DNA from 2 places in the Cellulosimicrobium sp. XJ-DQ-B-000 genome. Region 1 is predicted to be linked to the other one. Evidence: riboswitches for the same ligand, from Rfam matches in the RefSeq annotation. Region 1 holds a riboswitch; the other holds the start of a gene.
The links. Region 1 has a riboswitch for S-adenosylmethionine ahead of RDI86_RS05255 (ABC transporter substrate-binding protein). Riboswitches for the same ligand answer to the same signal wherever they lie in the genome.
Positions count from the first base shown of each region.

Region 2: it holds a riboswitch for S-adenosylmethionine, as region 1 does, so the genes downstream of both, RDI86_RS08120 (methylenetetrahydrofolate reductase) here and RDI86_RS05255 (ABC transporter substrate-binding protein) in region 1, are expected to answer to the same signal.

Region 1 is NZ_JAVHYN010000002.1:294,658-310,304, reverse strand. Features, by position in the region: gene RDI86_RS05300 (amino acid ABC transporter permease) at 1-348, shown strand, start outside; gene RDI86_RS05295 (amino acid ABC transporter ATP-binding protein) at 345-1,124, shown strand; gene RDI86_RS05290 (ABC transporter substrate-binding protein) at 1,242-2,264, shown strand; gene RDI86_RS05285 (FAD-dependent oxidoreductase) at 2,272-3,465, shown strand; gene RDI86_RS05280 (nitroreductase family protein) at 3,462-4,403, shown strand; gene RDI86_RS05275 (LLM class flavin-dependent oxidoreductase) at 4,452-5,711, shown strand; gene RDI86_RS05270 (rhodanese-like domain-containing protein) at 5,739-6,149, shown strand; gene RDI86_RS05265 (LLM class flavin-dependent oxidoreductase) at 6,232-7,347, shown strand; gene RDI86_RS05260 (LLM class flavin-dependent oxidoreductase) at 7,478-8,575, shown strand; SAM riboswitch class IV at 8,753-8,866, shown strand; gene RDI86_RS05255 (ABC transporter substrate-binding protein) at 8,971-10,599, shown strand; gene RDI86_RS05250 (ABC transporter permease) at 10,670-11,623, shown strand; gene RDI86_RS05245 (ABC transporter permease) at 11,620-12,666, shown strand; gene RDI86_RS05240 (ABC transporter ATP-binding protein) at 12,663-14,480, shown strand; gene RDI86_RS05235 (M20/M25/M40 family metallo-hydrolase) at 14,477-15,647, shown strand, end outside.
Region 2 is NZ_JAVHYN010000004.1:60,040-75,686, reverse strand. Features, by position in the region: gene RDI86_RS08165 (family 16 glycoside hydrolase) at 1-657, shown strand, start outside; gene RDI86_RS08160 (efflux RND transporter permease subunit) at 929-3,166, shown strand; gene RDI86_RS08155 (FBP domain-containing protein) at 3,150-3,656, opposite strand; gene RDI86_RS08150 (VOC family protein) at 4,144-4,524, opposite strand; gene atpC (ATP synthase F1 subunit epsilon) at 4,714-5,031, shown strand; gene RDI86_RS08140 (VOC family protein) at 5,036-5,434, opposite strand; gene RDI86_RS08135 (DUF2630 family protein) at 5,525-5,773, shown strand; gene RDI86_RS08130 (hypothetical protein) at 5,824-6,075, shown strand; gene metE (5-methyltetrahydropteroyltriglutamate--homocysteine S-methyltransferase) at 6,133-8,616, opposite strand; gene RDI86_RS08120 (methylenetetrahydrofolate reductase) at 8,649-9,710, opposite strand; SAM riboswitch class I at 9,716-9,818, opposite strand; gene RDI86_RS08115 (cation acetate symporter) at 10,030-11,553, opposite strand; gene RDI86_RS08110 (heavy metal transporter) at 11,550-12,005, opposite strand; gene RDI86_RS08105 (LytTR family DNA-binding domain-containing protein) at 12,002-12,811, opposite strand; gene RDI86_RS08100 (sensor histidine kinase) at 12,871-14,043, opposite strand; gene RDI86_RS08095 (iron-siderophore ABC transporter substrate-binding protein) at 14,129-15,094, shown strand; gene RDI86_RS08090 (siderophore-interacting protein) at 15,081-15,647, shown strand, end outside.

The DNA.
Region 1 (15,647 bases):
ACGTCGATCGTCTACGTGCTGGCGTACGGCGAGCTGTTCTACATCGTCAGCGTCATCTACGGCCGCAACGGCCGCGTCGTGCCGCTGCTCATCGTCGCGTCGATCTGGTACCTCGTGCTCACGACGCTCATCACCGTCGTGCAGTACTACGTCGAACGGCACTACGCGAAGGGCGCGGTGCGCACGCTGCCCCCGACCCCGCTGCAGAAGGCGCGGTGGACCGTGCTCGTCTGGGCGTCGCGGCTCTCCGGCCGCCCCGTGCCCGACGCCGTCCCGCCCGCGTACGCGGCCCGCGCCCGGGTGGGCGTGCTGACCCGCACCGCGCGCACGTCGGGAGGTGCGGCATGAGCGCCGACGTCGCGACCGCCGGGCTCGTCGAGATCCACGGCGTCCACAAGAGCTTCGGCACCCTCGAGGTGCTGCGCGACGTGTCGCTCACCGTGCCGCCCGGGTCCGTGACGGTCGTGCTCGGCCCGTCCGGCTCCGGGAAGTCGACGCTGCTGCGCGCGATCAACCACCTGGAGAAGGTCGACAAGGGGTTCATCTCGCTCGACGGCGAGCTCATCGGGTACCGCCGCAAGGGCAACACCCTGCGCGAGCTCAAGGAGCGCGAGATCCTCGGCCAGCGCACCCAGATCGGGTTCGTCTTCCAGAGCTTCAACCTCTTCCCGCACCTCACCGCGCTCGAGAACGTCGTCGAGGCGCCGGTATCCGCGCAGCGTCGGCGCCGCGAGGACGTCGAGCCCGAGGCCCGCGCGCTGCTGGAACGCGTCGGGCTCGCGGACAAGGCCGACGCGCGACCCCGCCAGCTCTCCGGCGGGCAGCAGCAGCGCGTCGCCATCGCCCGTGCGCTCGCGCTGCGGCCCAAGGTGCTCCTGTTCGACGAGCCCACCTCGGCGCTCGACCCCGAGCTCGTCGGGGAGGTGCTCGAGGTCATCAAGGACGTCGCGAGCACCGGCACGACGCTCGTCGTCGTGACGCACGAGATCGGCTTCGCCCGCGAGGTCGCCGACACCGTCGTGTTCATGGACGACGGCGTCGTCGTGGAGCAGGGCACGCCCGCCGAGGTGCTCGACCACCCGCGCCACGACCGCACCCGGGCCTTCCTCCAGAAAGTCCTCTGAAACCCACCCGACGTCCACCGACGCCCGCCGTCGTGACCCGCGACCGGCCGCCCGGCCGTCCCGCACACCCGCACTCCCTGCGTCACCCCGACGCACCACCCGAGAGGTAGGACTCACGTGACCGCAACGACCACCCGCGCCCGCGCCCCCCGCGCGCTCGCCGCCCTCGCCGTCGTGCCCCTGCTGGCGCTCGCGGCCTGCTCCGGGGTGAGCACCGAGGCCCCGGCCGCGGCGGACGAGGGCGCGGCGACCGACGAGAGCACGACGTCCGTCTCGGACGCCCTCGACGTGAGCACGAGCCCGGACCAGGACCGCATCCGCACCACCGAGTCGGCCGAGGCCGTCGCGCTCCTCCCGGACGCCTGGAAGGACAAGGACGAGCTCGTCGTCGCGATCTCCGCGGGCGCGGCGCCACCGCTCGGCTTCCTCGCCGACGACGACGAGACGCCCATCGGCAACGAGACCGACATCGCGCAGCTCGTCGCCGACGCGCTCGGCAAGGACCTGCGCCTGGAGGTCAAGGCCTGGGCCGACTGGCCGCTCGCGCTCGGCTCGGGCGACGTCGACGCCGTGATCTCCAACGTCACGGTGACCGAGGAGCGCAAGGAGACGATCGACTTCTCCACGTACCGCAACGACGAGCTCGGCTGGCTCGTGGGCGCCGACTCCGACATCACGTCGATCGCGAAGCGCGAGGACATCGCGGGCAAGGTCGTCGCCGTCGGCTCCGGGACGAACCAGGAGAAGATCGTGCTCGAGTGGGACCGCCTCAACCAGGAGGACGGCCTCGAGCCCATCCAGGGCCCCGAGTACTACGAGCAGTTCTCCGACGTCCTGCTCGCGCTCCAGTCCGGGCGCATCGAGACGTACGTCGGCCCCAACGCGTCGCTCGCGTACCAGGCGGCGATCTCCCCGCAGGACTTCAAGGTCGTGGGCACGCTCAACGGCGGCTGGCCCGACACGGCGCAGATCGCCGTCGCCACGAAGAAGGGCAACGAGGCAGCCCCGGCCATCACGGCCGCGATCAACCACGCCATCGAGGACGGCACCTACCTCGAGGTGCTCCAGCGGTGGGGCCTGGAGTCCGAGGCCGTCGAGGAGTCGCAGACCAACCCGCCCGGCCTGCCGAAGACGGAGTGACCCGCGCATGACCACCAGCACCCAGCACGTCGACCACCTCGTGGTCGGGGGCGGCGTCATGGGCTCGGCCGCGGCGTGGCAGCTCGCCCGGCGTGGGCGCGACGTCGTGCTGCTCGAGCGCTTCGCGCCCGGGCACGCGCACGGCGCCTCGCACGGGACGTCGCGCATCTACCGCACGACGTACGCCGAGCCCGAGTACCTCGACCTCGCGCAGGAGGCGCTACGCCAGTGGCGCGAGGTCGAGGACGAGACCGGGACCGAGCTCCTCGACGTGACCGGCGGCGTGAGCCACGGGCGTCGTGACGGCGCGGCCGCGCGCCGCGTCGACGCGATCGGCGCCGCGTTCGCGGTCCGGGGGATCGAGCACGAGTGGCTCGACCCCGCGGCCGCGGCCGAGCGCTGGCCGGGGCTGCGGTTCGAGGGCCGGGTGCTGCACGAGGTCGCGACGGCCGGCCGGCTCCACGCCGACCGGGCCGTCGCGGCCCTCCAGGGGGCCGCGGCCGCGCGGGGCGCCGACGTGCGGCACGAGGTCGCCGTCCGGCACGTCGAGCGCGTCCCCGAGGGCGTGCGCGTCGTCACCGACGGCGCCGACGTCGTCGCGCGGGTCGTCGTCGTGACCGGCGGGGCGTGGAGCGCGGGTCTGCTGGGTTCCCCGGCGGGCGGCCTGCTCGGGCAGGAGCTCCCGCTCGTCGTCACGCAGGAGCAGCCCGCCCACTTCGCGCTCGCCCCCGGCACGTCGCCCGCGGGGTGGCCCGCGTTCACGCACGACGTCGGTCCCGGCACCGCGTGGCCGAGCGGCGTCTACGGGCTCGCGACCCCGGGCGAGGGCGTCAAGGTCGGCTTCCACGGCGTCGGCCCCGTCGTCGACCCCGACCGGCGCTCCTACCGGCCGGAGCCGGGCCAGCTCGCCGCGCTGCGCGACTACGTGCGCACCTGGCTGCCCGGCCTCGACCCCGACGCGTACGTCCCCGTGAGCTGCACGTACACCACGACGCCGGACCACGACTTCGTGCTCGACCGGCGCGGCGCGGTCGTCGTGGGCGCCGGGTTCTCCGGCCACGGCTTCAAGTTCGCCCCGGCCGTCGGGCGCGTGCTCGCCGACCTCGCGACCGCCCCCGGCGCCCTGCCCGACGGCGGCACCGCCGCCGAGCGGTTCGCGCTCGCCCGCCTCGCCGCACTCCCCGAGAGGACCGCCTCATGACGATCGCTCCCGCACCCACCGCCGGGGACGCTCCGGCCCCGGCCGCGGACCCCGGGACGCTCCCCGCGCCGCCCCACGACACCGACGGTGCCCGCGCCGCGCTCGCCGCGCGGTACGGCGTCGACCCCGCCGGGGTCGAGGACGTCGCGCCCGGCGCGGCCGCGGGCCTGGCACCCGCCGCGGACCGTCCCGGCACCGTCCTCGCGACGCAGCTGGGCCACCGGACGGTGCGCCGCTACCGCACCGACCCGCTGGCCCACCACGTCGTGCCGACGCTCGTCGCCGCCGCGCAGTCCGCCCCGACGTCGTCGAACCTCCAGCTCTGGAGCGTCGTCGCCGTCACCGACCCCGCGCGCAAGGCGCGGCTCGCCGCGCTCGCGGGCGACCAGGAGCACGTGCGCACCGCGCCGCTGCTGCTCGTCTGGCTCGCCGACGTCGCGCGGGCCCGCGCTCTCGGCGAGCGCGAGGGCGTCCGGCTCGAGGCGACCGACTACCTCGAGACGACGGTCGTCGCGTTCCTCGACGCCGCGCTCGCCGCGCAGAACGCCGTCGTGGCGGCGGAGTCGCTCGGTCTCGGCACCGTGTACATCGGCGCGCTGCGCAACCACCCCGCCCAGGTCGCGGCCGAGCTCGGCCTGCCCGAGGGCGTCGTCGCGGTCGTGGGGCTCGTCGTCGGGCACCCCGACCCCGCGGGCGGGGAACGGGTCAAGCCGCGGCTGCCGCAGGCGGCCGTCCTGCACGCCGAGCGCTACCGCGCCGTCGGGCAGGACCAGCACGTCGCGGCGTACGAGGAGCGCATCGCGCCCTTCTACCGCGAGGAGGGGCTCGACGGCGGCTGGCGCGACCGCGTCGTCGACCGCCTGCGTGTCCCTGGCGCCCTGCGCGGGCGCGCCCACCTGCGCACCACGCTCGCCGCGCTCGGGTTCCCGTCCAAGTAGCCCGGCGACCGCCTCGCCCCGAGCCACCGCACCCCACCAGAGGAAGCCATGTCCCACCAGCACCCGCACCCGACCGCCACCCCCGGCGGGCCGCGACCGGCGTCCGGCCGCGTCCCGCTGTCCGTGCTCGACCTCGCGATCGTCCCCGAGGGGGCGACGGGCCAGGACGCGGTGCGCCGCGCCGTCGGGCTCGCGCGCGACCTCGACCGGCTCGGCTACCACCGCGTCTGGTACGCCGAGCACCACCTGTCGCCCGGCGTCGGCTCGGCGTCGCCCGCCGTGCTCGCCGCCGCCGTCGCGGCCCGGACCGAGCGCATCCGCGTCGGCAGCGGTGCCGTGCTGCTCAGCACGACGAGCCCGCTCGTCGCCGCCGAGCAGTTCGGGACGATCGCCGCGCTCCACCCCGGCCGCGTCGACCTCGGGCTCGGCCGGGCGTTCACGCCGCCGCCGGGGGAGAAGGGGGCCGGGGCTCCGCGGCGGGCCCGGCCGGCCACCGGGCCGCGGGTCGTCGACGGGCTGTACGTGCCCGGCGCGCCGCCGGCGGACGTCAACGACTCCGTGCTGCGCGAGCGGATCCTCGCGCAGAAGCGGATCGTCGGGGCGTCGCGCACCCCGGCGAGCTTCCGCGACGAGCTCGAGCTCGTGCTCGGGCTGCGCGCGGGGACCTACCGCGACGAGCGCGGGACGTCGTACGTGAGCCCGCCCGTCGAGGGCGCCGACTGGGACCTGTGGGTCCTCGCGTCGAGCGCGGGCGAGAGCGCGCGCGTCGCGGGCGAGCTCGGGCTGCCGCTCGCCGCGAACTACCACGTGGCGCCGTCGGCGACGCTCGACACCGTCGCCGCGTACCGCGAGGCGTTCCGGCCGGGCGTGCTCGACGAGCCCTACGTCGTCGTGTCCGCCGACGTGCTCGTCGCCGACACCGTCGAGCGGGCCCGCGAGCTCGCGACGCCGTTCGCGGACTGGGTGCTCTCCATCCGCAGCGGCGCCGACGGCGCGATCGCCTACCCGGAGCCGGGCACGTCGCCCGCGTGGGAGGAGCGTCCGGAGGCGGAGCGCGCGCTCGTCGCCGACCGCGTCGACACACGCATCGTCGGTGACCCCGAGACCGTCGTGCGGCGGCTCGAGACCCTGCGCCGCGCGACCGGCGCGGACGAGCTCCTCGTCACCACCGCGACCCACGACGCCGACGACGCCCGACGCTCGTTCGCGCTGCTCGCCGAGCACTGGTTCGCGGACGCCGACGCCGACGCTGCCGCACGCGCCGCCGTCGCCCCCGACGTCGCACCCGCGCTCGCCGCCACCCACTGACACCACCACCCCGCGAAGGAGACACCGATGACCACGACCCCGCCCCTGCGGGCCGCGACCGACGCCGCCGCCCAGGTCGCCGACGGCGCGCTGCTGATCGACGTGCGCTCGGCCGGCGGTCGCGCCGCGCACGGCGAGATCCCCGGCGCCACGCACGCCGACCGCGACGACCTCGACGCGCTGTTCGGCCCCGCCGACGCCCCGGTGATCTCGCTCGACACGCCCGTCGTCGTCGTGTGCGGGTCGCCGAACGGCTCCGGGCCGGTGGCCGAGGCGCTCGCACGCCGCGGGTACACGCACGTGTCCCACGTCGACGGCGGCTTCCCCGCGTGGAAGGAGGCCGGCCTCCCGGCGTCCGACCCCGTCGGGGCGGCCCCGGAGCCCGCGCCCTCGGGGTCCGCGGCGCCGCCGGAGCCGACGGCACCCGCCCGGCCCTGAGCCGGCGGCCGGACCGTGCCCCGCACGTCCGGTCCGCGACCCCGCACCCCGAACCACCCGCACCGACACCACGGAGACCCTCATGCCCGTCGAGTTCCTCGGCATCGCCACGACCAACGACGCCTCGGAGACCACCGAGCGCACGACCGCCGCGTTCGACCCCGCCTACCTCGAGCGCCTCGTGCGCGCGCACGAGGACAACGGCTGGACGCGCGTCCTCTTCGCGTACGGCTCCTCCGGCCCCGAGCCCGCCGCGCTCGCCGCCTACACCGCCGCGCGCCTGCAGTCGATCGAGCTGCTGCTCGCGCACCGGCCCAACGTGTCCTACCCGACGTACGCCGCCAAGACGTTCGCGACGCTCGACCAGCTCTCCGGCGGGCGGCTCTCCGTCCACTTCATCACCGGCGGCAACGACCACGAGCAGGGCCGCGAGGGCGACACGCTGACCAAGGACGAGCGGTACGCGCGCACCCACGAGTACATCCAGATCGTCAAGCAGGCCTGGTCGAGCGCCGAGCCGTTCGACCACCACGGCCCGTTCTACGACTTCGACGACTTCGTGCTCGACGCCAAGCCCTTCGAGGGCCGCACCCCGACCATCTCGTTCGGCGGGTCGTCGGACGCCGCGTTCCGCGTCGGCGCGGCCGAGGCCGACATCTACGCCGTCTGGGGCGAGCCGCTCGACCGCACCGCCGAGCAGATCGCGCGCGTGCACGCCGAGGCCGCCGCCGCGGGCCGCACGACGCCGCCGCGCATCCACGCCGCGTTCCGGCCGATCGTCGCGCCGACCGAGGAGCTCGCCTGGGAGAAGGCGCACCGCATCCTCGACCGGATCGAGGCGCGCAAGGCCGCCGCGGGGGGCCAGCTCAGCCGTCGGCACCCGATCGACAAGCCCGAGAACGCGGGTTCCCAGCGCCTGCTCGAGATCGCCGCCCAGGGCGAGCGCTTCGACACCGCGCTGTGGACCGCGACCGCGAAGGCCACCGGCGGCGCCGGCAACTCCAACGCGCTCGTCGGCACGCCCGAGCAGGTCGCCGAGGCGCTGCTCGCCTACTACGACCTCGGCGTCCGCGTCATCTCCGCGCGCGGCTACGACCTGCTCGACGACGCGGTCGACTTCGGTCGCTACGTCATCCCGCTCGTCCGCGAGGAGGTGGCGAAGCGCGACGCCGCCGCCGCCGAGGCCACCGCGGCCTGACAGATCGGCAACCCCGCCCCGGGTCGGCAGCTCCGGTCGGGTTCGGCACCTGCGCGTGCCGAACTCGACCGGAGCTGCCGAACGCGCCGGTACCGGCCCCCGGACGACGACGAACAACAAGGAGAAGGACGTGCGGTTCCAGGTACTCGACATCGTGTTCAACCCGCCCCACCCCGTGACCGGGGAGGCGGTCGCGCCGTCCGACCGGTTGAACCGGGTCGTGGAGACGGCGGTGCTGGCCGAGGAGCTCGGGTTCGACTCGTTCGCGGTGGGGGAGCGGCACGCGGGAGAGGTGCTGTCGTCGGCGCCGACGGTGCTCCTCGGCGCGGTCGCGGCGCGGACGTCGCGCATCCTGCTGAGCACGGGCGTCACCGTGCTGTCGCTGCTCGACCCGATCCGCGTCGCCGAGGACCTCGCGACGGTCGACCAGCTGAGCCGCGGGCGGCTGGAGATCGTCATCGGCAAGGGCAACGAGGTGCTGCAGTACCCGCTGCTCGGGCTGGACCTCGACAAGCAGTACGAGTACCTCCAGGAGAACTACGAGCTGCTGCGCCTGCTGCTGTCGGAGGAGGACGTCAGCTGGAGCGGGCGGCACCGCCACGCGCTGGAGCACGCGACGACGCTGCCGCGGCCGTTCGCCGGGCCGTTCCGGATCTGGCACGGGTCGGCGACGTCGCGCTTCGCGGTCGACCTCGCGGCCCGGTACGGGGACCCGATCGTCAGCGCCAATGCGCTGCAGCCGCGCGAGAACTACCAGGTGCTCATCGACCGCTACCGCGAGCAGTACGCGGCGCACGGGCACGACCCGGCGTACGGGTACGTCGGGTCGGGCTCGGGCGGGCTGTTCCTCGCCGACACGACGGAGGAGGCGATCGAGCAGTACCGCCCGATCTACGAGGGCCAGGTCGCGGCGGCGGCGCGCCGGGGGTACGGGCCCGACGCCGTCGGGAAGGCACCGAGCTTCCGGACGGTCGAGGACGCCGTCGAGCGGGGGCCCGCGCTCGTGGGGTCGCCGGAGCGCGTGGCCGAGAAGATCCTCGACTACCACGCCTCGTACCGGCACGACCTGCAGTCCGTCTCGGTGAACCACCTGATCCCCGCGGCGCAGCAGGAGGACGTCCTGCGCCGGTTCGCGGAGGAGGTGGTCCCGGTCGTGAAGGCCGAGGTGAAGACCGACCTGTGGAGCCCGGCCGACGCCCGCCGCGCGGCGGGGTTCACCGCGGCCTGAGCGATCGCCGGACCGGAGGGAGGGGCCCGTCTCGCCCGGCGAGGCGGGCCCTCGCCGTGCTCGTGGCAGCCCCGGCGACGGGTCACGACGACGCGGAGCAGGAAACAACCGTCCGTCTGGCGGGACGGTCGTCTCGATACTTGACTCACCTGGTCGAGATTGTCTTTCCTGCTCCCAGGTGACGAGCGTCAGCACGCAGGCCCGGCTCGCTGACCAGCAACCCTTCGACGTGACGGGGTGCTCCGGGAACGACCTGACCGCGTGGCTCCCGCCGCGCGGTAAGCACGGCACCCCGGTGGGTTCCCCCGCCGCGCCGGCCCTGGGCCCGGCGCGGTCGACCACCGGCGCCGGACGACCGCCGGTCCTCAGCCGGCACACGAGGAGAGCAGCACGACATGATCCCCACACCTCACCGACGCCGGTCCCTGACCGTCGCCGCGGCGGCCGCCGCGACGGGCCTCCTGCTCAGCGCGTGCGCGGGCGGCGGCTCCGGCGCGTCCGACGGCGACGGGTCGCCCAGCCCGTCCGGCGAGCCCGTGGCGGGCGGCGACCTGACGTTCGCGCTCACGGTCGACTCGCACTGCATCGACCCGCAGCAGGTCGGCAACAACGACGCCATCGCGGCGGCCCGCCAGACGGTCGCGTCGCTCACGGCGCAGGACCCGGACTCGGGCGAGATCCTGCCGTGGCTCGCGGAGAGCTGGGAGGTGAACGACGACGCGTCGAGCTACACGTTCCACCTGCGCGACGACGCGACGTACGCCGACGGCACGCCGATCGACGCCGAGTCGGTGAAGACGAACTTCGACGCGATCGTCGCGCTGGGCGCGACGGCGTCGCTCGGGTCGCAGTACCTCGTCGGCTACGAGGGCACGACCGTCACCGACCCGCAGACCCTCACGGTGGACTTCGCGGAGCCAAGCGCGCAGTTCCTCCAGGCGACGTCGACGTTCTCGCTCGGCCTCCTCGCCCCGTCCTCGGCCGACCTGAGCGTCGAGGACCGCTGCGCCGGGAAGTTCGTCGGCTCCGGCCCGTTCTCCGTGAAGTCGTACACGCAGGACCAGGAGATCGTGCTCGAGAAGGTCGCGGGCTACGCGTGGGGCTCGGAGGCGAGCGACCACCAGGGCGAGGCCTACCTCGACACGGTGACGTTCAAGGTCATCCCCGAGGCGAGCGTGCGCAGCGGCAGCCTGCAGTCCGGGCAGATCGACGCCACGGCCGCGATCTCGACCGTCGACCTCCCGCAGTTCGACGGGAACGGGTTCTGGCTCGAGTACCGCGCCAACCCGGGCGTCGTGTTCAACCTCTTCCCCAACGAGTCGAGCCCGCTCGCGGGCGACGAGGCCGTGCGGACGGCGATCCTCCAGGGCATCGACCGCGAGCAGATCGCGGACACCGTGCTCAGCGCGCAGGACGAGCCGGCCACGAGCGTCCTGTCGCACTCGACGCCGCTCTACGAGAGCGTCGCGGACGAGCTCGCCTACGACCCCGAGGGCGCGAAGAAGATCCTCGACGACGCGGGCTGGGTCGAGGGCGCCGACGGCGTGCGCGAGAAGGACGGCCAGAAGCTCTCCACGACCGTGACGTTCTGGCAGGTGCCGGAGCCGCTCGAGCTCGTCCAGCAGCAGCTCGCACAGATCGGCGTGGACCTCCAGCTCCAGCACGTGACCGTCGCCGAGTCGCAGGCGATCAAGGAGAGCGGCGACTTCGACTTCGACTACTACAACCTCACGCGCTCCGACCCGGACGTGCTGCGGACGATCTTCTCGGCGAACGCGCGCAACATCAACCAGCGCGACGCGGAGGAGGTCGACGACCTGCTCGACGCGTCGGCCGCGGCGACCGACCCGGCCGAGCGCCAGAGGCTCGTCACGGAGGCGTCACGCCTCCTGGTCCAGAAGGGGCACGCGATCCCGGTCTACGAGCTCTCGACGACCATCGCGGCCGCCGACACGGTCCACGGCCTGACGTTCGAGGCGTCGTCGCGCCTCGACTTCTACGACGCCTGGGTCACCCAGGGCTGACCCGCCGGGCCCGCCTGCCCGACGCCGCGGCGTCGGGCAGGCGGGCATCCCCCACGGAAGGAGGCCGACCATGGGCCGGTACGTCCTGCGTCGCGCCGGGCAGGGCCTGTTCGTGCTCTGGGCGGCGTTCACCATCTCGTTCTTCGTCCTCTACCTGCTGCCCAGCGACCCGGCCGCGCTCATGGCGAGCGGCGGGGGCGAGGCGGACCAGGTGGACCCCGCGCTGCTCGACGCCCTGCGCGCCCAGTACGGCCTCGACCGGCCCGTGCTCGTGCAGTACGCCGACGCGCTGTGGCACGCGCTGCGGCTCGACTTCGGGACGTCGTACGCGTCCGGGGCGCCCGCGACGCAGCTCGTGCTCCAGGCGCTCCCGGAGACGCTCCGGCTCACGGCCGCGGCGCTCGTCCTCGCCGTCGTGGCGGGCGCCGGCATCGCGATCGCGAGCACGTTCCCGCGCGCGGCCTGGCTGCGCCACGCGCTCGCGTCGCTGCCGCCGCTCGGCGTCGCCCTGCCGCCGTTCTGGCTGGGCCTCCTCCTGCTGCAGTGGTTCTCCTTCCAGATCCCGCTGTTCCCCGCGATCGGCAACCAGGGCGCGATCAGCCTCGTGCTCCCGGCGATCACGCTCGCCGTGCCGGCGAGCGCCGCGCTCGCCCAGGTGCTCGCGCGGAGCCTGCGCGGGACGCTCGGCGAGCCGTACGTCGAGACGGCGCGCGCCAAGGGCGCGAGCCGCGCGCGCGTGCACTTCGGCCACGCGCTGCGCAACGCCGCGATCCCCGCGCTGACCGTGCTGGGCGTCGTCGTGGGCGGGCTGCTCGGTGGCACGGTCGTCACCGAGACGGTGTTCTCGCGCGCGGGCCTGGGACGGCTCACGGTCACGTCGGTGGACGCGCAGGACATCCCCGTGGTGCAGGCGGTCGTCGTCCTCTCGGCGCTCGTGTTCGTGGTCGTCACGCTCGTGGTCGACCTGCTCTACCCCCTGCTCGACCCCCGGATCGACGCACGACAGAAGGCGGTGGCCGCATGAGCACCAGGCCGGGAGTGCGCATCGTGCTCCGGGACGAGGCCCGGGTCGCGGACCGTGCCTCGGTGGCGGACGTGCCGCCGTCGGGCGCGCTCGCCCCCGACGCCCCGCCCGCCGACGCGCCCGGGGGACGCACGCCCGCGGAGATCGAGGTCGAGGACCGCGAGGACGCGCGCGCGATCCTCCGGCACGGCCGCGTGCGGACCCGGGGCACGGCGGGCCGGTGGCGGCGCGGGGCGCGGTACGCCGTGCGGCGTCCCGGGCTGGTCGTCGCCGTGCTCGTCGTCCTGCTCGTCACGGCGTGGGCGGTCGTCCCGCAGCTCTTCACGGCGTACGACCCGCTGACGGGCGTGCCCGCGGACCGGCTGCAGCCGCCGTCGGGCGCGCACCTGTTCGGCACCGACCACCTGGGGCGGGACGTGTACGCGCGCGTCGTCCACGGCGCGTCGGCCTCGCTCGGCGCGACCCTCGTCGCGGTCGCGGTCGGGCTCGTCGCCGGGTCGCTGCTCGGCCTGCTCGCGGGGTTCGTGCGCGGGTGGGTGGACGACGTCGTCGGCCGGTTCGTCGACGTGCTGCTCGCGATCCCCAGCATCCTGCTCTCGCTCGCGATCATCACGGCGCTCGGGTTCGGGACGGTCAAGGTCGCGATCGCCGTCGGCATCACGAGCGTCGCGACGTTCGCGCGCGTCATGCGGGCCGAGGTCCTGCGCACCTCGACGTCGGTGTACGTCGAGGCGGCCCGCGCGTCGGGGGTGCGCTGGTACGGCGTGCTGGGGCGCCACGTGCTGCCCAACTCGACGGGACCGGTGCTCGCGCTCGTCGCGCTCGAGCTCGGCACGGCCGTGCTCGCCATCTCGGCCCTGAGCTTCCTCGGCTACGGGACGCCGCCGCCCGCGCCGGAGTGGGGGTCGCTCGTCTCGGGCGGGCGCGACTACCTGGCCACCGCGTGGTGGCTCACGACCATGCCGGGCCTCGTGATCGTCGCCGTCGTGCTGTCGGCGAACCGCATCGCGCGGGCCCTGGAACGGACCGGAGGGGACGCATGACCGCCACGACGCCGACCACCCAGGAGCGTCCCGGCCCGACGTCGGGCGAGGCGCCCGCGCTCGAGATCCGCGGTCTGGAGGTCGCCTACCGCACGCGCGACGGCGGCTCGTACGCCGCCGTGCGCGGCGTCGACCTCACGGTCGGGCCGGGCGAGGTCGTCGCGCTCGTGGGCGAGTCCGGGTCGGGCAAGAGCACGACGGCGCACGCGGCCCTGCACCTGCTCGCGCGCGGGGGCGAGGTGACGGCAGGGACCATCCGCCTCGGCGGCCGCGACGTCGGACGGCTCTCCGAGAAGGAGTGGCAGCAGGTGCGGGGCCGCGACGTCGGGCTCGTGCCGCAGGACCCGACGGTCTCGCTCAACCCCGTCACGCGCGTGGGCGACCAGGTCGCGGAGGTGCTCGTCATCCACGGGCTCGCGCGGCGCAAGGAGGCGCGCGAGCGTGCGGTCGAGCTGCTGCGCCAGGCCGGGATCGACGACCCGGAGGCCCGCGCGCGGCAGTTCCCGTCGCAGCTCTCCGGCGGGATGCGCCAGCGCGTGCTCATCGCGATCGCCGTCGCGGCCCGGCCGCGCCTCGTCGTCGCGGACGAGCCCACGAGCGCGCTCGACGTGACGGTCCAGCGCCGCATCCTCGACCACCTCGACGGACTCGTGCGCGACCTCGGCACCGCCGTCCTGCTCATCACGCACGACCTCGGCGTCGCGGCGGACCGCGCCGACCGGATCGTCGTTCTCGAGCACGGGGTCGTCGTCGAGGAGGGCACCGCCGAGCAGGTGCTGCACGACCCACGCCACCCGTACACCCAGCAGCTCATCGCGGCGGCGCCGAGCCTCGCGAGCTCGCGCCTCGTCGCAGGCGGCACCCCGGAGACGGCGCCGAACGACGGCGTCGTCCCGCGCGCCGACGCGAGCCGCGCCGCGGTCGCGAGCCGCGCCGTCGACCAGGGGATCGCGGTGCCCGACGCCGCCGGCCCGGACACCGCGAGCGCGCCCGTCCTCGCGGTGCGGGACCTGCGCAAGGAGTTCACGCTGCCGCGCGGGTCGTCGCACCGGACGCTCGTCGCGGTGGACGGCGTGAGCCTCGCGGTCGGGCGCGGCGAGACGTACGCGCTCGTGGGGGAGTCGGGGTCGGGCAAGAGCACGACGGCGCGCCTCGCCCTCCGGCTCGAACGGCCCACCGCGGGCACGGTGGAGTTCGCCGGCGAGGACATCACGACGGCACGCGGCGAGCGGCTGCGGTCGCTGCGCCGCGGCTTCCAGGTGGTCTACCAGTCCCCGTACGCGTCGCTCGACCCGCGGTTCACCGTCGAGCAGATCGTCACCGAGCCGCTCCGGGCGTACCGGGTCGGGTCGCCGTCCGAGCGCGCCGACCGGGCGCGTGCGCTCGTCGAGGACGTCGCGCTCCCGCCCGACGTGCTCCGCCGGGGACCGCGCGAGCTCTCGGGCGGGCAGCGCCAGCGCGTCGCCATCGCGCGGGCGCTCGCCCTGAACCCGGCGCTCGTCGTGCTCGACGAGCCCGTCTCGGCGCTCGACGTGTCCGTGCAGGCGCAGATCCTCGAGCTGCTCGTGCGGCTCCAGGCCGAGCACGGGCTCGCGTACCTGTTCATCTCGCACGACCTCGCCGTCGTGCGGCAGGTGTCCGACCACGTCGGCGTCATGCACCGCGGGCGCGTCGTCGAGCAGGGGGCGGCCGAGCAGATCCTGCTCGACCCGCAGGAGGAGTACACGCGTGAGCTCGTCGCGGCCATCCCCGGCCGCCGCACGCTCCAGGACGCGCCCCGGGCGTCGTCCACGACAGCAGGGAGCGCACGATGACCGTCGCCGCACGACCCGCAGCGCCCGGCACCCGGCCCGGGACCAGGGCGACGCCCGGGCCGCGCGTGCTCGCGGAGCCCGCCCCCGCGCCGTCGCGCACCGAGCTCGCGGGCCGCACCACCGAGCTGCTCCAGGCGATGATCCGCAACGCGTGCGTCAACGACGGCACCGTCGGCTCGGGGCACGAGGCCCGCAACGCGCGCGCCGTCGCGGACGTGCTCGACGGTCTGGGCCTCGAGGTCGAGTGGGTCGAGCCGCAGCCCGGTCGCACGTCGCTCGTCGCGCGCCTGCGCGGCACCGACCCCGGTGCCCCGTCGCTCGCGCTCGTCGGGCACACCGACGTCGTCCCGGTCGAGCCGGAGGGGTGGACGCGCGACCCGTTCGGCGGCGAGCTCGTCGACGGCTGGGTCTGGGGCCGGGGCGCGATCGACATGCTCGGGCTCACGTCGGCGTTCACGGTCGTCACGCGGGCGATCGCGGAGAGCGGGCAGCGGCTGCGCGGCGACCTCGTGCTCGCCGCCGTCGCCGACGAGGAGCACGGCAGCACGTGGGGGGTCGACTGGATCACGCAGCACCGGTACGACCTCGTGGACGTCGACGCGGTCCTCACGGAGTCGGGCGGGGTGCCGCTCGGGCCCCGGGGGAGCCGCACGGTCGCGGTGGGGGAGAAGGGCGGCGCGGGGCGCCGGCTTCGCGTCGTCGGTCGGCCGGGGCACGGGTCGGGGCCGTACGGGTCGCTCAACGCGATCGTGCTCGCGGCCGAGGCCGTGCGGCGGATCACCGCGCACCGCGGCCCCGTCGTCATCGGAGACCTGTGGCGCCGCTACGTCGACGCGCTCGACCTCGCGCCCGACGTGCGGGCCGCGCTGCTCGACCCCGCGCGGATCGACGACGCGCTGCCCGCGCTCGGTGCGCTCGCGTCCGTCGCGCACGCCACGACCCACACGACCGTCGCGCCGACCGTGCTGCACGCGGGGTCGAAGCCCAACGTCATCCCCGGGCTCGCCGAGGTCACGCTCGACGTCCGCGTCCTCCCGGGCGCGACCCCGCAGGACGTGGCCGACCTGCTCGACGACGCGCTCGGCGACCTGCGCGAGCACGTGCACGTCGAGGGGGACTGGTTCGGCGAGGCCTCGCAGTCGCCCACCGACGGCGCGGCGTACGCGG
Region 2 (15,647 bases), on a different contig from region 1:
GACAACGGCGGCGTGTTCGTCGGGTTCCCGAACCCGGGCGACGACCCGTGGGTGGCCGTCAACAAGGGCTACGAGATCCAGATCGACGCGACGGACGCCGCCGACCGCACCACGGGTGCCATCTACACGTTCCAGGGTGCCGACGCCGCGGCCGTCGAGGCCTCGCTCAAGCCGGTCGGCCAGTGGAACGCGTACGACATCCGCGTCGAGGGCGACCGCATCCGGGTCTACCTCAACGACGTGCTCGTCAACGACTTCACGAGCAGCGACCCGGCCCGCCTGGTCAACAGCTTCGTGGGGATCCAGAACCACGGCAACGGCGAGATGGTCAACTACCGGAACATCCGGTTCAAGGAGCTGACCGACGAGCCCGTCGAGGAGCTCGCGATCTCGACGACGGTCCAGACCCGCTGCCTCGCGGGCAAGGTCTACGTCGCGGTCCGTGCCACGAACGACGACACGGTGCCGGCGGACGTCACGCTCACGACGCCGTTCGGGACGAAGACGGTGACCGGCGTCCAGCCGGGTGCCTCCGCGTACCAGTCGTTCGCGACGCGTGCCACGTCGGTCGAGGCCGGCGTCGCGCAGGTCTCCGCGACCGGTGACGGCCGGACGTTCGAGGCGGACGCCGCCTACGAGGCCGTCAGCTGCGGCTGAGCCGATGACCCGGGGCGGGCGGCGTGAGCCGTCCGCCCCGGGTCGCACCGGGCGGGGGCGGCGGCACGAGCCGCCCCCGCCCGACCCGTCTCGTCCGGCGCCCGGCAGGGCGTCCCCGCAGGGCGGAGCGCGGTCCGACGGCGCTCCCACCCTCGCGTAGGGTGCTCACGTCCGCGCGCTGCCGCACGGACGCACCGCACGAACGTCGTGGGCGAGCCGGCCGAGGCCGACCCCACGACTCCCCGACGAGTTCCCGACGAGGGGAGCCCCCATGACGCTCGGACGCCTCCTGCACCGGACCGGACGGTTCGCCGCCCGCCGCCGGGGCGTGGTCCTCGTCGTCTGGGCCGTCCTCCTCGCCGCGGGCGCCGTGCTCGGCGGGGCGGTCTTCGACAAGACCTCCGACGTCGACCCCGCCCCGCCGGGCAGCGCGTCCGCCCTCGCGGCGGAACGCCTCGAGGAGCTCGCCCCCGAGGGGGAGACCGTCGTCGCGGTGCTGTCCGGCCGCGACCACTTCTCCGCCGACCTCATCGCCCAGGCGAGCGAGGTCATGCACGGCATCCGCGCGATGCCCGGCGTCGTGGAGCTCTCGGACGCCTACACCGGCGGCGGGCTCATCGCCGACGACGCGCAGGGCTCGCTCGTCGTCGTCGAGCTCGACCCCGCGCTGTCCGACGACGAGGCGCTCGCCCTCGCGCACCGCGTCGCCGACGCGCTGCACACCGTCGACACCCCCGAGGTGCTCGTGGGCGGTGCGCTGCTCGCGGAGGAGGCGTTCGTCGAGCAGGCGATCACCGACGCCGCGGTGGGCGAGGGGATCGCGATCGCGGTGCTCCTCGTCGTGCTCGTCGTCGTCCTCGGCGGCCTGCGGGCCGGCCTGGTCCCGCTGCTCTCCGCGCTCGCCGCGATCGCGGTCGCGCTGCTCGTGCTCAGCGGGCTGCTCGGCGTGGTGCCCGTCAACGAGTTCGCCGTGAACGTCGTGACGCTGCTCGGTCTCGGCCTCACGGTCGACTACTCGCTGCTCGTGCTCGCGCGCTTCCGCGAGGAGCGCGCCGCGTCCCCGGGCCTCCCGCTCGACGAGCTCGTCGGGCGCACGCTCGCGACCGCCGGCCGCGCCGTGCTCGCCTCCGGCCTCGCGGTCGCCATCTCGCTCGCCGGGCTTCTCCTGCTCGGTGACTCCCTGCTCTCCGGCATGGCGGTGGGCGGGGCGATCGTCGTGCTCGTCGCGACCGTCGCCGGGCTCACGCTCGTCCCCGCGCTCGTCGCGACGTGGCACCGCGCGATCCCCGCGCCGGGCGCGCGCACGTGGTCCCACCCGTGGACGGGCCGCGGCGGTGCCGGCACGCTGGGCCGGCTCGCGCGCACCGCGCAGCGCCACGCCGTGCTCGTCACGCTCGGCGCGACGGCGCTCCTGCTCGCCCTCGCGGCGCCCCTCGGCTCGCTGACGCTCGGCAGCTCGGAGGTCCGCTCGCTGCCCGCCGACGCCGAGGCGCGCCTCGCCGCTGACGCCACCACCTCCCGCTTCGCCGACCTCGGCGTCGCGCCCGTCACCGTGCTCGTGGAGGGCCCGGTCGACGACCCGGCGGTGCCCGAGCTGCTCGACCGGGCCGCCGCCCTGCCCGGCGTCGAGGACGCCATGCAGGACACCGGCTACCCGCCCGAGGTCACCGTCGTCGACCTCACGCCCGACGTCGGCCCGGGCGGTGACGCGACGGCCCAGGAGGCGCAGGACCTCGTGCACGCCGTGCGCGCCCTCGACACCGACCTCGAGGTGCTGGTCGCCGGACCGGCCGCCGAGGTCGTCGACACCCAGGAGCACCTCGCGCAGCGGCTCCCGCTCGCCGCCGGGGTCGTGGTGCTCGCGACCTTCGTGCTGCTCTTCCTGCTCACGGGCTCGCTCGTCGTGCCGCTCAAGGCCCTCGTGCTCAACCTGCTCACGCTCGCGGCGACGCTCGGCGTCCTCGTCTCCGTGTTCCAGCACGGCGTCGGCGCCTCGCTCCTCGGGTTCGAGCCGTGGGGTGCGCTCGACGTCACCACGCCCCTGCTCGTCGGCATGCTCGTGTTCGGCCTCTCCACCGACTACGAGGTGTTCCTCCTGTCTCGCACCGCGGAGGAGTGGCGCGCCCGCGCGCCCGGCGAGGACCCGCGCGTTGCGAACGACCGGGCCGTGCTCCGCGGCATCACCGCGTCCGGCCCGGTCGTCACGACGGCGGCCGTCGCCATCGGCATCGTGTTCCTCGGCTTCGCGGCGGGCGAGCTCGTCGCGATGAAGGAGGTCGGCGTCGGCATGGCCGTCGCCGTGCTCCTCGACGTCACCGTCGTGCGCGGGCTGCTGCTGCCCGCGACGATGACGCTCCTGGGCCGGTGGAACTGGTGGCCCTCCTGGCGCGGGGGAGAACCCGGGTCCGCCGACGTAGAGCCCGGGTCCGCCGAGGGAGACCCCGGGTCCGCCGAGGTAGAGCCTGGGTCCGCCGAGGTAGAGCCGCGGTCGGTCACACGTCGCGCATGACCTCGGTGACGAAGCGCGCGGAGCGCTCGCGGAGGCCGTCGACGCGGAGCTCGACGAACAGCTCGCGCATCGACTCGTCGTCGCCCATCTCGGTGCGGGTGGGGGCCCGGCGGACGTTCTGCGAGCAGAGGAACTGCGTGCAGATGAGGGTGCCGACGGTGTTGCCGCGACGCCCGGCGGCCCCGGCGCGGCGCGCCACGTAAAGGCTGACGTCGTCCGTCACGACGACGTCCTCGCACCACGCGCACACGGCGCGCTTGCGCCGTCCGCCCGTCTTGGCGTCGGTCGAGCGCAGCAGGACGCCGCGCGGCTCGTCGTCGACCTCCACGACGGCGTACGCGAGGAGCGGGGCCTTGCGGTCGCGCCACCCGAGGTAGTCGAGGCGGTCCCAGTCGAGCATGTCGAGGTCGGGGAGGGTCGCCTGCGCGGCCTCGCGCTTGGACGCGTTGACGAACGACGCGCGGATCTGCTTCTCGGTCAGGGGGTTCATGGGTTCGCTGCTTCCGTGTCAGGACGGTCCGCGGCCCGGCGGGCGTGCACGACGACGCGTGCTCGCCCGGGCGCACGACGGCGCCTCCGGGGGCGGGGGGACGGCGTGCCCGCAGCCGTCGCGTCGTGACCGGCGCGGCCGGGCGACGACGGGGTCGTCGGACGGCGGTGCGCCCCGGAGCGCGGCGGCCGTCGGGGACGACGGCCCGCGGCGCGGTGGTCTCAGCGGGTGACGGTGCGGGGGGAGAGGGCGCCCGAGCAGGCCGCCAGGGCCACCTCGCAGCCTGCGGTGCCGTGCATCCGCGTCTCCTCGTCCCGTGCGGTGCGCCGTCGGCGCGATCCTGATCCGTGGTCGTGCCCGTCCGGCACGACGGACGGCTGCCCACGGCAACCGTCACCCTCGATGGTGCGCCTCGGCACCCACCGTCGTCAACGTGATTGCCGCCCGGGTCGCCGCGCACCCCCGGCGCGACGGCCGACGTCGTCCCTCAGGACGTCGCCCAGACGCCCAGCTCGTTGCCGCTCGGGTCGAGGAAGTGGAACCGGCGGCCGCCGGGGAACTCGTAGGGGCCCTCGACCACCTCGCCGCCCGCGTCCCGCACGGCGGCGAGCGTCGCGTCGAGGTCCTCGGAGAACAGCAGGACGAACGGACCGCCGCGGGTCACGTCGCCCGACTCGGCCAGACGTAGACCGCCGGCCTCGTCCGCGCCGGACTCTGCCGCCGTGCGGATCCCGGAGTACCCGGGGCCGTAGGGGACGAACTCCCAGCCGAAGGCCGCGCCGTAGAAAGCCTGCGCGGCGGCGAGGTCGGTCACGGGGAGCTCGACGTAGTCGATCGAGTGGTGGATGCCGTGCGCGTGGGTGCTCATGCGCCCATCGTGACGTGGGCCACCCACGGTCGCCGCGCGGGCCGCCCGCGGGCCGCTCGCAGGCACCAACGCGGCGGGCGCTTCCCCGGTGACCTTCGACCCCGACCGGGTGACGAAGTGCCGGGCCCGGCGAGCGGGTCGCCCGGCCAGACTCGGGGGTTCCGCCGTCCACCGTCCGGGAGGAACTCCGTGCCCGTCGCCCTGCCGTCCCCGTCCGAGACCGCCGCACCCGCCGGGGAGCGGCTGGTGTCCGTGGAGGTGGTGGTGCCGTCCGGGGTGTTCTGGGCGGGGGAGGCGCGGAGCGTGACGGTCCCGGCGGCGTCGGGCACGCTGGGCATCCTGCCGCGGCACCAGCCGGTCGCGGCGTCGCTCACGGCGGGCCGGGTGCGTCTGCGCACCCCGGACCGCCCGACGGCCGAGCTGCGGATCGGGGGCGGGTTCCTCGTCGTCGACCAGGACGAGGTGACGATCCTCGCGGACGACGCGACGTGGGTGCCGGCCCGCTAGCCCGCTACGCGGGGTCGGTCGTCGTCCCGAGCTGCACGACGACGACCCGGTGCCCGTCCGGGTCGTGGACGTGCGCGAACCGGTCGCCGGTGTCGGCGTCGGCGTCGGGCCCGACGAACGGCTCGACCCCGGCCGCGGCGAGGCGCGCGAGGGCCGCGTCGAGGTCGTCGACGTAGAGCACGAGGTTGGGCAGGCCGTGCCGCACGAGCGGTGCGCCGCCCTCGGGGAGCGGCACGAGCCACAGGCCGGGCTCGTCGACGCGTCCGGGGCCGACGTGGAGCAGGGGGAACCCCTCCGTCTCCCCCTGGAACAACGTGCGGAAGCCGAACCCGTCGGCCCAGAACGCGGCGCTCGCGTCGAGGTCGCGGCAGAGCAGGACCGTGCGCCCGATCGTCGTCGTCATGCGACGAGCCTAGGGCGCACCGCCGACGCCGCGCCCGCGGGGGCCGGCCTCCCGGGGCGCACCCGCGCCGTCGGGCATACCGTGGACGGCATGGCGACCGACGGCGGCATCCGCAGGACGATCAGCGACCTCGTGGCGCAGGAGCGCGAGCTCCGCGAGCAGCTCGCGCAGGGGGAGATCACCGGGGGCGAGGAGCACGAGCGGCTCCGGGCGATCGAGGTCGAGCTCGACCAGTGCTGGGACCTGCTGCGCCAGCGTGGCGCCGCCCGGGAGTTCGGCGGCGACCCCGATGCGGCGACGGTGCGAGACCCCGGTACGGTGGAGAACTACCTGGACTGATCGCCGACGGCGACGTCCGGCTCCCGTTCCGACCTCAGAAGGAGAAACCCATGACCACGTCCAGCGAGCAGGCGGCGCAAAGCCCCCTCCCCACCGGGACCGAAGGGCGCGACATCCCCGGTCACGCGGGCGCGGTCGCACGGTTCGTCGTGGCGTTCGCGCTGTTCGTCGGCGGGCTCGTGCTCATGGGGTCGGGCATGTCCGGCGTCGACGGCGGTGTGTGGCTCTTCGTGGGCGGCCTCGCGGCGGCGACGCTCGCGTTCGCCCTCCCGATGGCGGGCACGGGCACGACCGAGCGCTGACGCCCTCGACACGGAGGCCGGGTCCCGACGGGACCCGGCCTCCGGCGTGTCCGGGGGTCAGCCGAGCGTGGCCCGGACGGCCTTCGCCGCGGTGACGAGGTGCTCGAGCGACGGCACGGTCTCCTCGTAGCGGCGGGTCTTCAGGCCGCAGTCCGGGTTGACCCAGACGACGCGCGGGTCGATCGACTTCACCGCGAGCTCCAGCAGCTCGGTGACCTCCTCCGTCGAGGGCACGCGCGGGCTGTGGATGTCGTAGACGCCCGGCCCGATGCCGCGCGAGTACCCGGCGTCGCGCAGCTCCGGCACGATCTCCATCCGCGAGCGCGCCGCCTCGACCGACGTCACGTCGGCGTCGAGGCCGTCGATCGCGCCGATGACCTCGCCGAACTCCGAGTAGCACAGGTGCGTGTGGATCTGCGTCGCCGCCTCCACGCCCGACGTCGCGAGCCGGAACGACCCGACGGACCAGTCGAGGTACGCCGGCTGGTCCGCGCGGCGCAGCGGCAGGAGCTCGCGCAGCGCGGGCTCGTCGACCTGGACGATCCCGATGCCGGCGGCCTCGAGGTCCGCGATCTCGTCGCGCAGCGCGAGGCCCACCTGGTTCGCGGTGTCGCCGAGAGGCTGGTCGTCGCGCACGAACGACCACGCGAGGATCGTCACGGGCCCGGTGAGCATGCCCTTGACGGGCTTCTCGGTGAGCGACGCCGTGTACGCGGACCACTCGACGGTGATCGGCGCGGGCCGCGTGACGTCGCCCCACAGGATCGGCGGGCGCACGCAGCGGGACCCGTACGACTGGACCCAGCCGTTCGCCGTGACGGCGAACCCGTCGAGGTGCTCCGCGAAGTACTGCACCATGTCGTTGCGCTCCGGCTCGCCGTGCACGAGCACGTCGAGGCCCAGCTCCTCCTGGAGCGCGACGACGCGCGCGATCTCCTCGCGCATCGCGGTCGTGTAGTCCGCGTCCGCGAGCTCGCCCTTCGTCCACAGCGCGCGGGCGCGGCGGATCTCGGGCGTCTGCGGGAACGACCCGATCGTCGTCGTGGGCAGCAGCGGCAGGTGCAGACGCTCCTGCTGCGCCGCCGCGCGCTCGGCGTAGTCGCCGCGCGCGAAGTCCGCGTCGGTCAGCGCGGCCGCGCGCTCGCGCACCGCGGGCACGACGACGCCGCTCGCCGCCGCGCGCGACGCCACCGCCGCGCGGGACGCCTCGATCTCCGCCGCGACGGCGTCGCGACCCTCGGTCAGCGCGCGGGCGAGCGTCGCGACCTCGCCGACCTTCTGGTCCGCGAACGCGAGCCAGTCGCGCAGGCGCGGGTCGAGCGTGGTGCCCGACGCCGTGCCGGGCTCGGCGAACGTCTCGTCCTCGACGTCGTGCGGCACGTGCAGCAGCGACGTCGACGTGCCGACGGCGACCGCGCCCGCACCGAGGCTGCGCGCGGCGGTCAGCGTGTCGAGCTTTGCCGAGAGGTCGGCGCGCCACACGTTGTGCCCGTCGATCGCGCCGACGACGAGCGTCTTCGTCAGGAGGTCGTCGTAGGGCGAGTCCGGAAGGTCCGCACGGACGGCGTCGATCGCGATCGCTTCGACGTCCGTGCCCGCGAGGGCCGCCAGGAAGTCGAAGGTCGCGCCGTCGCCGTCCGGCGACGTCTCCAGCCCGCCGAACGGCGTGGCGACGAGGATCGCGGGCCGCGCGTCCTGCGCCGAACCAGGGGTTGCCGCCGGGTTTGCGGACGAGGCCGCCGAAGACCCCGGGCTCGGCACCGGGCGGAGGTCGGTCGCGAGGGCGCGGTACGCGGACCCCACGGCGGCGGCGAGCTCGGTGAACGGCACGTCGACCGAGTCGGTGACGAGGATCGGCTCGTCGAGCTGGACCCACGGCGCCCCCGCCGCGGCGAGCGCGCGCAGCAGGTCGGCGTAGGCGGCGACGACGTCGTCGAGGCGGTCGAGCGGCGAGTACCCGGCGGGCGCGTCGTCCGCGGCCTTGGACAGCGCGAGGAACGTCACCGGCCCGACGACGACGGGCCGCGTCACGACGCCGGCTTCCTTCGCCTCGACGAACTCGCGCACGACGCGGTCGTCGACGAAGCGGATCGGGGTGTCCGGGCCGATCTCGGGGACCAGGTAGTGGTAGTTCGTGTCGAACCACTTGGTCATCTCGAGCGGGGCGTCGTCCCCCTGGCCGCGCGCCACGGTGAAGTAGCCCGCGAGGTCGAGGCGACCGGCGTCGTCGGTCAGCGACGCGAACCGCGACGGGACCGCCCCGAGGGAGGCGGCGACGTCGAGCACCTGGTCGTAGAAGGAGAACGAGCCGGGGACGGACGCGTCGTCGTCGCCGAGGCCGAGGTCGACGAGCCGGCGGACGGTCGCGAGGCGCAGCTCGCGGGCCGTGGCCTCGAGCTCCTCGGCCGAGGTCTTGCCGGCCCAGAACGCCTCGACGGCCTTCTTCAGCTCGCGGCGGCGGCCGATGCGCGGGTAGCCGAGCACGGTGCCGGCGGGGAAACCGACCGGGTTCTGGGTAGGGGAGGGTACGGAAGTGGCCATGATCGAAACCTCTTGCTGGTCCGGAGGACCGGTCAGACGGGCGCGCCGTGCGTGGCGGCGCTCGTCGTGGGCAGGGAGGTGCCGGTGACCCACGGCCCGCTGGCCAGGTCCGGGACGAGCGGGGCGGCGGCAGCGCTGGTGCTGCCTCCCGTCCCGGCCGACCCGCCGCCGAGGTGGACACCCTCGAGCAGGTCAAGAGCGGCGCGGTGCTTGTTGAACGTGTACACGTGCAGACCGGGCGTGCCCGCGTCGAGGACGCGCTGCGCGAGGTCGACCGAGTACGCGATCCCGTAGGCGTGCTGCGCCTCCGGGTCGGGCAGGGCGTCCAGCGCGTCCAGCAGGTGCTGGGGGGCGCGCACGCCCGTGAGCTCCTCGACGCGACGGAGCCGCGCGGGCTCCGTCGTGGGCAGCAGCCCGGCGAGGATGGGGATCGTCACGCCGGCCGCACGGGCCTCGGCGACGAAGTCGGTGTACGACGACGCGTCGTAGAAGAGCTGCGTGATCGCGAAGCTCGCGCCGGCCTGCTGCTTCTGCCAGAGGCGTCGCACCTCCTGGGTGCGCGTCGTGCCGGCGGCGGGGTTGCCGTCGCAGAACGTCGCGACGGCGATCGTCAGCGGCCGGGCCGCGCCGCGCAGCGCGACGGCCGGGTCGGACGCGCAGCGCGACGCCTCGACCTCGCGCAGCAGGGCGACGAGCTCGGTCGACGACCGGACGCCGTCCGGCGCGGGCTGCCAGTCCGGCTGGTCGCGCGGCGGGTCGCCCCGCAGGGCGAGGAAGCTCCGCACGCCCTCGTCGAGGAAGTCGGTGATGACCGACTCGACGTCCTCGCGCGACGCCCCGACGCACGTGAGGTGCGCGATCGGCAGCACGGGCGTGCCCTGGAGCAGGCGTCCGACGACCTGGCGCGCGGTCGCGCGGTCGGTGCCCGCGGCGCCGTACGTCACGGACACGAAGTCGGGGTGCGTCGCGACGAGACGGCGTGCCGTCTCCCAGAACTTCGGGGCCGCGTCCGGTCGGCGCGGGGGCATGAGCTCGAACGACACCGTCGGCCGAGGACGGCCCGGACGGTGCGCGAAGGATGCCTCTGAGGTCATGCGTCACTCCATCGACCCTGGCGTTAGCACCTTTGTCCTCGGGAGGCTTCCGTCGGCGGGTTGCTGCGGTGTCGTCGAGCCAGGACTCTCGACCGCTCTGGATGGTTGGCACGATCCTACGACCCATCCGACATGCGGTCGAGAGCGCCCGCCAGGTGAGATGCGGAGGGATCGGCCGGAGGCGTACCGGCGCCTCGCGCTACGGATCTCGGGCTCTCTACGCTACGAATTTCAGGTTTCCTACGCTACAGATTTCAGGTGCTCGAGCGAGGTCCCAGACACCGACCATGGCGACGGGTCGTCGTCGGCCTTGCAGGTCTCAGGCCCTCCGGCGCTCGGGCACGTGCAGGCGGCGGAGGAACCGGTCGGTGCGCAGCGGCGGCCCGCGCCGGTCGAGGAGCGACACGACGACGACGGTCGCCGTCGCGAGCGGGATGGTCCAGGCGGCGGGCTGGGCGAGCAGGGCGCGCACGACGCCGGGGACGCCGTCGGCCGTGCCGCCGGACGGGCTCCCGTACCCCGCGGCGACGAGCGCGGACGACGCGAGCAGCGCCGTCGCGCACAGGACGGCGCCCACGACCATGCCCGCCACCGCGCCGCGCGCGGTGAGGCCGCGCCACCACACGCCGAGCAGGATCACGGGGGAGAGGGCCGACGCGGCGAAGACGAACACCGTCCCGACGCTCGTCACGAGGCCCTGCGGGATGGTGACGAGCGCGAACGCGAGCGGGATGAGCGTGCACGCGACCGCCGACCAGCGGAAGGACCGCACGGTGCCGCCGAACAGGTCCTGGCTCACGACGCCCGCCAGCGCCACCACGAGCCCCGACGACGTCCCGAGGAACGCGGCGAACGCCCCGGCGACGACGAGCGCGGCGAGGAGCTCGCCGCCGAGCCCGGGCACGAGGCGGGTCGGCAGCGTGAGGACGACCGTGTCCGCGACCCCGGGCGCCGCGAGGTCGGGCGCGACGACCCGCGCCACGAGCCCGAGCGTGCTCGACACCATGTAGAACACGCTGATCATGACGAGCACGACGACGGTCGTGCGGCGGGCCGAGCCGCCGTCGGGTGAGGTGTAGAAGCGCACGAGGACGTGCGGCAGGCCGGTCGTGCCGAGCAGGAGGGCGAGCAGGAGCGAGACGGTCGCGTACGCGTCGAGGCCACCCGGCCCGGCCTCGGGGGGGAACACGGCGCCGGGGTCGAACGTGACGACGGCGCCACCGGGCTCGAACGCCCCGCCGAGCGCCATGAGCACGAAGACGAGCGGCACCGCGAGGGCGGTGAGCTTGACCCAGAACTGGAACGCCTGGACGAACGTGATGGAGCGCATCCCGCCCGCGGCGACCACCGCGCTCACCACGACCGCGATCCCTACCGAGCCGACCCACGGCGGCACCGCGGCCACGCTCGTGATGACGAGCGCCGCCCCGTGGAGCTGCGGCACCACGTAGAGCCACCCGATGACGAGCACGAGCACGCTCGTCACGCGGCGCGCGACCACGGAGTCGAGCCGGGCGTGCACGAAGTCGGGGATCGTGTACGCGCCGCTGCGCCGCAGGGGGCCTGCGACGAACAGCAGGACGAGCAGGTAGCCCGCCGCGTACCCCACGGGGAACCAGAACGCCTCCGCGCCGGACAGCAGCACGAGGCCGGAGAGCCCGAGGAACGTGCCCGCAGACAGGTACTCGCCGCTGATCGCCGACGCGTTCCAGACCGGCCGCACGGTGCGCGACGCGACGAAGAAGTCGCTCGTGGTGCGCGAGATCCGCAGGCCGTAGAACCCGATGAGGCCGGTGGCGAGCAGGAGCAGCGCGATCGCGACGAGGGGCAGCGCGCTGGTCACGGCGCACCGCCGTCGTCGGGGCCGGGCTCGTCGGGCCCGCCCGCGCCCTCGGCGAGCGCGCGGTACCGGCGCTCGTTGCGCGCCGCCGCGACCGCGAAGACGACCGCGAACGCGACGATCACCGGGTAGAAGCCGTACGCGTGCACGAGCCACGGCAGCGGCACGCCGAGCAGCACGACGTCGTCCAGCGCGGGCACGCCGCTCATCGTCACCGTGAGCAGCGTGACGACCGCGAGGAACGACGCCACGCACGCCAGCCCGAGCCGGAGCTGGGCCCGCACGAGCCCCCGCGTGTAGGCGGTCGCGGCGTCGTCCGGCTCGCCGGTCCGTGCCGTGCCCGACGGCGCCCCGCCCTCCGGGCCGGCACCCTCGCCGCGGCCGGCGCGCGCCGCGGGGAGGTCGGTGGACCGGACGCGCACGCGCGCGTCACGACGCGGGTCGGTGCCCGTCACGGCGCGCCCCGGTGCGGCCCGAGGAGCGCCTCGCGCACGGCGGGCACCATGCGGCGGCTCACCGGGACCTCGTGCCCGGCGACGACGAGCGCGGGCTGCGCCCCGCCGAACCGCGCCGCGGTCACGGCCGCGCGGTCCACGAGGTACGACCGGTGCACGCGCAGGAACCCCGCGGGCGCCCACCGCTCCTCGAGGTCGGAGAGCGGCTCGCGCACGAGGAACTGCTCGGTGTCCGTCACGAGCCGGGAGTAGTCGCCCTGCGCCTGCACCCACCGCACCGCGCTGCGCCGGACGAGCCGCGTCGTCGTGCCGACCGTCACGACGAGCGTCTCCTCGGCCGGGGCCGCACCGCCCGCCGGGTCGCCGGCAACCGGCGGTGGAGCGGCGGCGCTCGCGGACGGTGCCGCCGCGTCGGTCGCGGGGGTGCGCCCCGCCGCGGTGCGCTCCGCGACCCGTTCGACGACGCGGTCGACCGCGCGCGTGAGCCGCTCGCGCCGCACGGGCTTGAGCACGTAGTCGACGGCCTCGACGTCGAACGCCTCCAGGGCGCGCGCCTCGTCGGCGGTGACGAACACGACCGCCGGGCGGTCGGCGAACCGCGAGAGCGCGCGGGCGAGGTCGAGGCCGGTCAGCCCCGGCATGTGGATGTCGAGGAACGCCGCGTCCACCGTGCGCGACGAGAGCTCGCGCAGCGCCTCGGAGCCGCTCGCGACCCCGCGCACGGTGCGCACGCGCGGGTCGCGGCGGAGCAGGGCCACGAGCTCGTCGAGCACAGGCCGCTCGTCGTCGGCGACGAGCACGTCCAGCCCGACGGCGTCGCCCGCCCCGCCGGGGAGACCGCCGGCCGGAGCCGGGTCCGGGGTGGTCACGGCACGCTCACCTCCGTCTCGTGCAGCGGCTGCGACCGCGGGACGCGCAGCCGCACGAGCGTGCCCGAGCCGGGCGCGGTCTCGATGTCGAGCGCGTGGTCGTCGCCGTAGAGCTGGCGCACGCGGGTGTCGACGTTGCGCAGGCCCACGTGCGTCGTGTCGCGCGACGTGAGGAGCTCGCGCACGACGGCCGGGTCCATGCCGACGCCGTCGTCCTCGACCGTGATCTCCGTCTGGGTGCCCTCGTCGCGCGCGGTGATGACGATCGTCCCGCCGTGCTCGCGCGGCTCCAGGCCGTGGCGCACCGCGTTCTCGACGAGGGGCTGGACGGAGAGGAACGGGATGACGGCCGTCAGCGACTCCGGCGCGATCTGCAGGGTGACGGCGAGGCGCTCGCCGAACCGGGCGCGCTCGAGCTCGACGTAGGAGTGGATCGAGCGCAGCTCGTCGGCGAGGGTCGTGAAGTCGCCGCGCCCGCGGAACGAGTAGCGCGTGAAGTCGGCGAAGTCGAGCACGAGGTCGCGCGCCCGCTCGGGGTCGGTGCTGATGAACGACGCGATGGCGCCGAGCGCGTTGTAGACGAAGTGCGGGCTGATCTGGGCGCGCAGCGCGCGCAGCTCGGCCTGCGCGAGCGCCGTGCGCGACGCCTCCAGCTCGGCGAGCTCGAGCTGCGCCGCGCACCACTGCGCCACCTCGCCCGTCGCGCGCACCAGCGGCGGCCGCACGGTGTCGGCGAACGCGACGACGACGCCGGCGACGCGCCCGCCCGCGACGACGGGCGCCCCGACGGCGTCCTCGACGTCGCCGCTCTCGACGTGGCGCCGTCCCGTGGCGAGGACGCGCTCGGCGACGCGCCGCGCGTCGGGCTCGAGCGTCGAGCTCCCGTCGAGCGCGACCGCGCCGTCCGCCGTGACGACGGCGAGCGCGTCGGCGCCGAGGAGCTGGCGCAGGGAGCGGGCCGCGCGGCCGACGTCGTCGCCGTCGAGCCCGTCGCGCAGGTGCGTCGCGGCGCGCGATGCGAGGTGGAGGGTGCGGAACGTCGCCCGGTCGGAGTCGCTCCCGAGCTCGCGCGACCCGCGCGCGAGCCGCCAGGCGAGCACGAGCCCGAGGGTGAGCAGGACGCCCACGACGAGACCGGCGGCGGCGCCGGCGAACACGGGCCCGGACATGCAGTGATCGTATCCAGCGCGGCGTCACCCGCCCCGGTGGGCAGGTAAGGTTAGGCGACCCTATCCCACGACGGAGGAACCTCCTGTGCCGATCTCCCGGACCACGTCGAGCCCGCGCGTGCGCCGCAGCGTCACCACCACCGCCCTCGTGCTCGCCGCGACCCTCCTCGCGGCGTGCTCGTCCGACCCCGAGCCCGCGGCGACCGGCGCGCCGGCGCCGGACGACACCGCGGCGGGGTACGCCGTCGAGCACGCGCGGGGGACCACCGAGCTCGACGCGGCGCCGCAGCGCGTCGTGACGCTCGAGCCCGTCGAGACGGACACCGCCGTCGCGCTCGGCGTCGTCCCCGTGGGCGCCGCCGTGCTGAGCGTCGAGGCGGGCGTGCCCGCGTACCTCGGCGAGGAGGCGCAGGCGATCGAGGTCGTCGGGACCGTCCCCGAGCCGAACCTCGAGGCCATCGCGGCGCTCGAGCCGGACCTCATCCTCGGCACGGAGTCGCGCCACTCCGACCTGTACGACCAGCTCGCGAGCGTCGCGCCGACCGTCTTCATGGAGACCCAGACCGACCCGTGGCAGGAGAACGTGCTGCTCGTCGGCCGCGCGCTCGGCCGGGAGGCGGACGCCCAGGCCCTGCTCGACGCCTACGACGCGCGGTGCGCCCAGCTCCAGGAGGACTACGGCGTCTCCGGCACGGCGCAGCTCCTGCGCCCGCGCGACGGCATCGTGTCCGCGTACGGGCCGCGGTCGTTCGCGGGCAGCACGCTCGAGTGCGTCGGGTTCACGACGCCGGAGCAGGAGTGGGGCGAGGACATCTCCGTGGACCTGTCCCCGGAGCGCGTGACCGAGGCCGCCGCCGACCTCGTGCTCGTCTCGGCCGCCGACCCCGACGACGCGTCCGCGGTCCCCGCGGAGATCCCGCTCAACGCCGTGTCGTTCCCCGACGTGCGCGTCGTGGACCAGTCCTCCTGGATCAGCGGCGTCGGGCCGCTCGGCGGGCAGGCCGTGCTCGACGACGTCGAGCGCTTCCTGCAGGACCGTGCCGGCTCCTGACGCGGCGGCCGGGCCCCCGGCGAGCGCCGGGAGCCCGGCCGGGTGCCGGTTCCACCGGTCGCCCAACGTGCTCTTCCCGACGACGGTCGCCCGCGTGCACGACGTCGGCCCGCGCCTCGTGCGTGTGACGCTCGCCGGTCCGGACCTGGTCGGGTGCGCCGACGTCGGGCTCGACCAGCGCGTGAAGATCCTGCTCCCGGGGCCGGGCGCGGACCGCCTCGCGCGCCGGGCGCGCCTCGCGGACGAGAGCACGTGGCGCCGCGAGTGGTCCGCGCTCGACGACGACGTGCGCCCCGTCATGCGCTCGTACACGCCCGTGGCCGTGCGTCCGGAGGTCGCCGAGGTCGACCTCGACCTGTACCTGCACGAGCCCGCGGGCCCGGCGAGCGCCTGGGCGCGGCGGGCGGCGGTCGGGGACCGCGTCCTGCTGTCCGCGCCGCACGCGCGGTTCGGCGTGACCGACCACGGCACGCAGTGGGACCCGGGGCCCGCCGTCGGGCATGTGCTCCTCGTCGCGGACGAGACGTCCGCGCCCGCGGTGCGCGGGATCCTC